Regions from separate parts of the Streptomyces sp. NPDC012835 genome, predicted to be linked through region 1. Evidence: riboswitches for the same ligand, from Rfam matches in the RefSeq annotation. Region 1 holds a riboswitch; each other region holds the start of a gene.

The links. A riboswitch is a leader RNA that binds a small molecule or an ion and turns the genes downstream of it on or off. The one in region 1 is predicted to bind cyclic di-AMP.
Region 2: linked by a shared signal. The riboswitch ahead of ACFY6S_RS07035 (M23 family metallopeptidase) and the one ahead of ACFY6S_RS15065 (transglycosylase family protein) in region 1 are both predicted to bind cyclic di-AMP.
Region 3: linked by a shared signal. The riboswitch ahead of ACFY6S_RS21470 (M23 family metallopeptidase) and the one ahead of ACFY6S_RS15065 (transglycosylase family protein) in region 1 are both predicted to bind cyclic di-AMP.

The regions. Positions count from the first base shown of each region.
Region 1 is NZ_JBIBBW010000003.1:405,116-407,307, reverse strand. Features, by position in the region: gene ACFY6S_RS15070 (transglycosylase family protein) at 30-809, shown strand; cyclic di-AMP (ydaO/yuaA leader) riboswitch at 1,160-1,333, shown strand; gene ACFY6S_RS15065 (transglycosylase family protein) at 1,340-2,098, shown strand.
Region 2 is NZ_JBIBBW010000001.1:1,715,863-1,718,054, forward strand. Features, by position in the region: gene ACFY6S_RS07030 (GntR family transcriptional regulator) at 1-204, opposite strand, end outside; gene ACFY6S_RS07035 (M23 family metallopeptidase) at 406-1,191, opposite strand; cyclic di-AMP (ydaO/yuaA leader) riboswitch at 1,204-1,376, opposite strand; gene ACFY6S_RS07040 (M16 family metallopeptidase) at 1,563-2,192, opposite strand, start outside.
Region 3 is NZ_JBIBBW010000005.1:19,445-21,636, reverse strand. Features, by position in the region: gene ACFY6S_RS21475 (PP2C family protein-serine/threonine phosphatase) at 1-306, shown strand, start outside; cyclic di-AMP (ydaO/yuaA leader) riboswitch at 625-781, shown strand; gene ACFY6S_RS21470 (M23 family metallopeptidase) at 793-1,860, shown strand; gene ACFY6S_RS21465 (aldo/keto reductase) at 1,982-2,192, shown strand, end outside.

The DNA of each region.
Region 1 (2,192 bases):
AGGCCCCTGCCCTTCTCGTCGCCGCGGGGGTGACCGGGTCGGCGATCGCCATTCCGCTGTTCGCCGCCAGCGGCGCCAGCGCGGCGGACGCCTCCACATGGGACCGCGTCGCCGAGTGCGAGAGCGGTGGCCACTGGAGCGCCGATCTCGGCAACGGCTACCTCGGCGGGCTTCAGCTGACCCAGGAGACATGGGACAGCTTCGGCGGCGCGGAGTACGCGGCCAGCCCCGACCTGGCGAGCCGCTCCCAGCAGATAGCGGTGGCCGAGAAGGTGCTCGAAGCGCAGGGCACCGAGGCGTGGGCGAGCTGTGCGACGGTCTCCGGCCTCACCAAGGGCGTCACCGATGTCGTCGGCGGTGTGCTCGACGGGGTGACCGGCTCGGGACAGGACGACAAGGGCGCGGACGGCGCGGACGGTTCCGCCGCCTCCCCCGGCGGCTCGACCGCCCCGGACGGCGGCGGTGAGGACAAGGCGACCGGCGAGCCCACGCCCTCGGGGTCCTCCTCCTCCGCCCCGACGCCCGGAGCCACCGGTTCCGAGAGCCCCTCAGACTCCGGCACCACCGCGCCCGCCAAGGGCAAGCACCGGGGCGCCGCCGCCGACGAAGACGGCACATCGGGCCATTCGGTCAAGGAGCGCGAGCCGAACGACCGCGCCTCGCGCGGTGGCGGATCGACCCGTACCGGCGCCGGCCTCGCCGGTGTGACGGGTGGTGAGGAAACCGGTCAGGGGGAATCCGTCACCGTGGGCGGCGAGTCCCTCTCCGTCGTGATCGGCTCCCAGAAGGTCGCCGGCGGCTGGGTCTGACCGGACGGGGCGCCGTTGACGTCATCGGCGCCCCGGTCCGTGCTGGCCAGAGGCGCGGCCACGAACCCAAAACGGCCCCGATCGAGGGGCAGTTCGCAGCCTTATGTCCACTTCTGCGCAAATGAGACAAGGGTCTCTTCGCCGCAACTGGGGTCTTTTGCTCCGCCGGTTGACCCGATCCGCTCCCACCTGCGGAAACACGGTGGCCCCCCGAGGGTGGAAGGGTGATTCCTCCCGGATGTCCTTCTTTGAACAACCGGTGGGCCTGTGATTACGGTCTGAACCGCTCGCACCGCGGGCCTCGTCGACCGGAAACGCCGAATCCTGCCGTCGGTCGGGGGGAGTAGTCGTCGCGTCAAGCGCCGAAGGCAGGAGCGGGGGACCCAAAGGTTCGCGCCGGTCCCGGCCGTCGAGAGACGGTCAGGGGACGGCTTGGGGTGAAGCCGCGTGCGAGAGCACGCGGCCGGGCAACTCACTTGGCCCGAACCCGACAGCTGACCTCGCAGGCGTCGGTGAGGAGATGCTCCATGCTGCTGTTTTCCAGCAAGGCCAAGCACCGTCGTCCGTCCAAGGCGGTCCGCTACGCCACACTCGCCGGCATCACCGGTGCCGCCGTCGCCGCCCCGCTGATCGGCGCCACCTCCGCGTCCGCCGCGACCGCCTCCGAGTGGGACCAGGTCGCCCAGTGCGAGTCCGGCGGCAACTGGGCCATCAACACCGGCAACAGCTTCTACGGCGGCCTGCAGTTCACCAGCTCCACCTGGGCCGCGTACGGCGGCACCGCCTACGCCCCCCGCGCCGACCAGGCGTCCAAGTCCCAGCAGATAGCCGTCGCCGAGAAGGTCCTGGCCGGCCAGGGCAAGGGTGCCTGGCCGAGCTGTGGCGTGAACCTCTCCGGCGCCTCGTACAGCGGTGGCTCCGCTGACACCGGCTCCGGCTCCACCGGCTCCGGCTCCACCGGCTCCGGCTCCACCGGCTCCGGCTCCGGCTCCGGTACCCAGTCCGCCCCGAAGCAGCAGTCCGCCCCCGAGCAGCAGTCCGCTCCTCAGCAGCAGGCCCAGCCGAAGTCGAGCCGCGCCGAGGCGCAGCCCGCCTCGCGCGGCCAGAGCCGTCCCGCCACGATCAAGAAGGGCGACGGCGAGTACAAGGTCAAGTCCGGCGACACCCTCTCCAGGATCGCCACCGCCCAGAAGGTCGAGGGCGGCTGGAAGAAGGTCTTCGACCTCAACAAGGACATCGTCGAGAACGCCGACGTGATCTACCCGGGCCAGCAGCTCCACCTGAGCTGACGCTCCCCTCCCGGGCCGCCCCGCGCGGCCCGGGCGCACCCCCGATCTCCCCGGTCCGGCGCGTTCACCCCCGTACGCGCCGGGCCGGGGTTTC
Region 2 (2,192 bases), on a different contig from region 1:
CTCGGCCACACAGGCGCCGACATGGCGGCGCGTGGTCACGAAGCCCTCCGACTCCAGCGTGCGCAGGGCCTCCCGCACCGGGACGCGGGAGACGCCGTAGCGCCGCGCCAGGTGTTCCTCGGTGAGTCTGCTGCCCCGCTCGAACAGACCGGAGACGATGTCGTCGCGAATCGCCGTGCATACCGAGTGCGCGGGAATGCGCATGTCCGAACCTCCGCCTTAATCCGCGCGAAACGCAGCCGATTGACGCCTGTTCCGTGACTCTATTGCAACCAACGCGAATTTCCGAAGGGTGCCCGAAATCCATGGATATCTTTTGGCCAACGGCGGCGGACCGGGGCGGGCGGCCGGTCAGGAGGCGCCCCGCGCCCCGGCCGGGCGACGGCCGGGGCGCGGGGCGCGTCGTCAGACGCTGACGCCGTGCGCGCGCAGATACGCGGCGGGGTCCATGTCGGTGCCGTACTCCTGACCGGTCCTCGCCTCGAAGTGCAGATGCGGGCCGGTGGCGTTGCCGGTGGCGCCCGAGAGGCCGATCCGCTCTCCGGCGGCGACGCTCTGGCCGACCGAGACGGCGATGGAGGAGAGGTGGCCGTACTGGGTGTAGGTGCCGTCGCTCATCCGCAGCACGATGTTGTTGCCGTACGAGCCGCCCCAGCCGGCCTCGACCACGGTGGCCGCGCCGACGGCGACGACGGAAGTGCCGGTGGCGGCGCGGAAGTCGACGCCCGAGTGGCTGCCGGAGGACCACAGCGAGCCGCCGGTGCGGTACCCGGTGGTGATGTACGAGCCCGCGATCGGGAGCCGGAAGGTGTTGAGGCGCTCGCGTTCCGCCGCGCGGGCGGCGCGCTCCCGCTCCGCGCGGATCTCCTTGGCGCGGGCCTCCGCCATGCGCTTGGCCTCCGCCTTCGCGACGGCCTCCGCCTTGATCCTGACGGCCCGGTCGGCGGCGTGGCGCTGGGCCTCGGCCTGGTCGTCGATCACGGCGGGGAGGGATTCGCCGAGGGCGACGGCCTGGCTCAGGCCGGTCTGCGAGGCGGTCTCGGCCCGCGCGTCGGCGGCGAGCGCCGGGGAGGCGGCGAGGGTTCCGATGACCCCTGTGGCGGTGAGTGTCGCGGCGCCGGCGGCGCTCGCGCCCCTGCGGCTCATTCGGCTGCGGGCACGGTGCTTCCCGGTGGCACGGGTGAACGCCATGAGGTGGCTGGTCCTTTCCTTCCCTCTCGCCTACCGGGTTAGCTGACGGGTTCGGAGCAGGAAGGTCTCCTACGGGCCCCTCCGCACGGGCAGAGCCCCGCGAAGGCGGTCCGATTCACCCCAGGGACGGTGGGTCCCCGGCTCCCCTGGGCTCGCGCCTGACGGGGACTCGGCGATGGCTGTCCGATGCCACGGATGCGGCGCAACGGGCGAACAGCCGGACCGACGCTAAGCGGCTGATCTTTCAATCACCAAACGGACAGACTGTTTTGTCACATACACCACAGGACAGACTGCGCCTTCACCAAGGAAGCGGACATAAAGGCGGAACCCCGGCAACCGAGGTCGCCGGGGTTCCAGGAAAGGGCGGATCAGCCGGTGACCACCGTCACTTCGCCGATACCGAGTGCTTCGACCGGCTCCTTGATCTGCGCGGCGTCCCCGACGAGCACCGTGACGAGCCGGTCCACCGGGAAGGCGTTGACGACAGCGGCCGTCGCCTCGACGGTGCCGGTGCTCGCCAGCCGCGCGTACAGCTGGGCCTGGAAGTCGTCCGGGAGGAACTGCTCGACCTGGTCGGCGAGCGTCGCGGCGACGGAGGCGGCCGTCTCGTACTTGAGCGGGGCCACCCCCACCAGGTTCTGCACGGCCACGTCGCGCTCGGCGTCGGTGAGCCCCTCGGCCGCGAGCGTGCGCAGCACCTTCCAGAGGTCCTCCAGCGCGGGCCCGGTCGAAGCGGTATCCACCGAGCCGCTGATGGCGAGCATCGCGGCGCCGGTCGCCCCGCCCGGCGCGTCGGGTGCCGAGGAACGCAGCACCTGGCCGTAGGCCCGTACGCCGTAGGTGTAGCCCTTCTCCTCGCGCAGCACCCGGTCGAGCCGGGAGGTGAGCGTGCCGCCGAGGCAGTAGGTGCCCAGCACCTGGGCGGCCCAGACGCGGTCGTGCCGGTCGGCGCCGATGCGGCCGATCAGCAGCTGGGTCTGGACGGCGCCGGGACGGTC
Region 3 (2,192 bases), on a different contig from region 1:
GGGATGAGCGAGCTGGGCTCGTGGCCGGACCGCGCCGAGCAGAAGCCGTACCCCGACGGTGCGACGCTGCTCTTCTACACGGACGGGCTCACCGAGGCGCGCGACCGCGAGGGCGTCTTCTACGCCCCGCGCGACCGGCTGGACGGGCGGATCTTCCCGGGGCCCGACGAACTGCTCCAGGCGCTGATCGACGACGTACGGCTGCACACCGGCGGCGGGAGCCAGGACGACATGGCGCTGCTCGCGGTCAGCAGACCCTCGCCGACGCAGCCGGAGCGGCGCAGGACGATGCCGATCGTTCCGTGAGCGCGCCGCCCCCGCGTGGTCCTTCCGTGAGCGGGCGAGCGGCACCGGCGTGGCCGTTCCGTGAGCGGACGGGCCCCGTCGCGCGATCACCACGCTGTGTGATCGCCGGATGCCCCTCCGCATAACAGATGACACACCATCAGAAACGTGAAAGTGCCGGACGGCCGGTCAACTCGCCCGTTTGAGCGCTCTTGTGTCCCGGTGTGTCCGTTGCGAAGTTGTTAACGATCATCGGGAACAGCTTGGAATAACGCCCTGGTCTCTATTAACGTTCGATAACGCAGCGCGGTTGTCCCAGCCGTCGCCAGAGATGGCACCGTGCCGCACGCGCCGAATCCCGCGAGGGAACCGGGGAACCATCAATTGGGGTGAATCGGGAGCTTTCGCTGCCTTGCGCGGGCAGCGTGAACCCTCGTAGGAGACCTTCCTGCTCCGAACCCGTCAGCTAACCCGGTAGGCGAGAAGGAAGGAAAGGAGTGCGCCCCAGTGGCGTCCAACAAGCCTGCCCTCGAAGGGCCCGTAGCAACCGTCGCACCGGCTGACAATCTCCCCTACGGCCATGGCCTGGGCGAGAGCGGCGAGGCGGAGAGGTCCTGGGGTGAGTGGAACCCCACCGAGGAGACCGTCCGCCCCGTACGCGGCCGGCACCGCGTCGCCAAGCAGCGCGGACTCGCCCGCAGCTCCACGGTCCTCGGCGTGGGTGTCATCGCCGCCGTCGGCGCCGGAGGCATCGCCACGGCCCAGGACAAGCCCGCCGTCTCCATATCCCTGCCCGATGTCATCGCGGACAATCTCCCGGACGCCACATCCCTTCCGGGCATGGGGTCCTCCTCCACCGCCGAGCGGGACACCGCGTCGGAGGTTCTGGCGCAGGCGCCCCTCACCTCCGCCGGTCTGACGGCCGCGGACAGCGAGCAGGGCACCACCGCCGGCGAGGCGCTCCGCGCCCGTATCCTCCAGCAGGCCGAGCAGCAGCAGGCCGAGGCCGACGCCACCCAGAAGGCGGCCACCGAGACCGCCGCAGCGGTCGAGGCCGCCTCGCAGGCCAAGAAGCAGCAGACCGCGGCCGAGAAGGAAGCCGCGGAGGCGAAGGCGAAGGCCAAGGCGGAAGCCGAGGCCAAGGCGGAGGCGGAGCGCCTCGCCAAGCTGGCCGCCAGCTACGCCCTTCCCACCTCGTCGTACACGATCACCTCCACCTTCGGTCAGGCCGGCTCGCTCTGGTCCTCCGGCCAGCACACCGGCCTGGACTTCGCCGCCCCCACGGGCACGCCCGTCAAGGCCGTGCACAGCGGCACCGTCAAGTCGGCGGGCTGGTCGGGTTCGTACGGCTACCGCACCGTCCTGGAGCTGGATGACGGTACGGAGATCTGGTACGCCCACCAGTCCTCGATGACCGTCACGGCGGGCCAGAAGGTCTCCACCGGCGACGTCATCGGCCGGGTCGGCGCCACGGGCAATGTGACCGGGCCCCATCTGCACCTGGAGGTCCACACGGCCGGCGGCGCCGGTGTCGACCCGATGGCCTGGCTGCACGGCAAGGGCATCAACCCCTGACAACCCCGGCCGGTTCCGGGTCCGCTCCCCGGACCCGGCCCCCTCCCGCCCCGGGCCGATGCCGGTCTTCAGGACGTCGGGCCGGGGAATGGGACGGCCGCGTTCCGCGTTGGAACAACGCATGACTGAACTGCGTACGCTCGGAAAGTCCGACCTCCAGGTCTACCCGCTCAACCTCGGCGGCAATGTCTTCGGCTGGACCGCCGACGAGAAGGAGTCGTTCGCCGTACTCGACGGGTACACGGCAGTCGGCGGCAACTTCATCGACACCGCCGACACGTACACGTCCTGGATTCCGGGGCACCAGGGCGGTGAGTCGGAGTCCGTCCTCG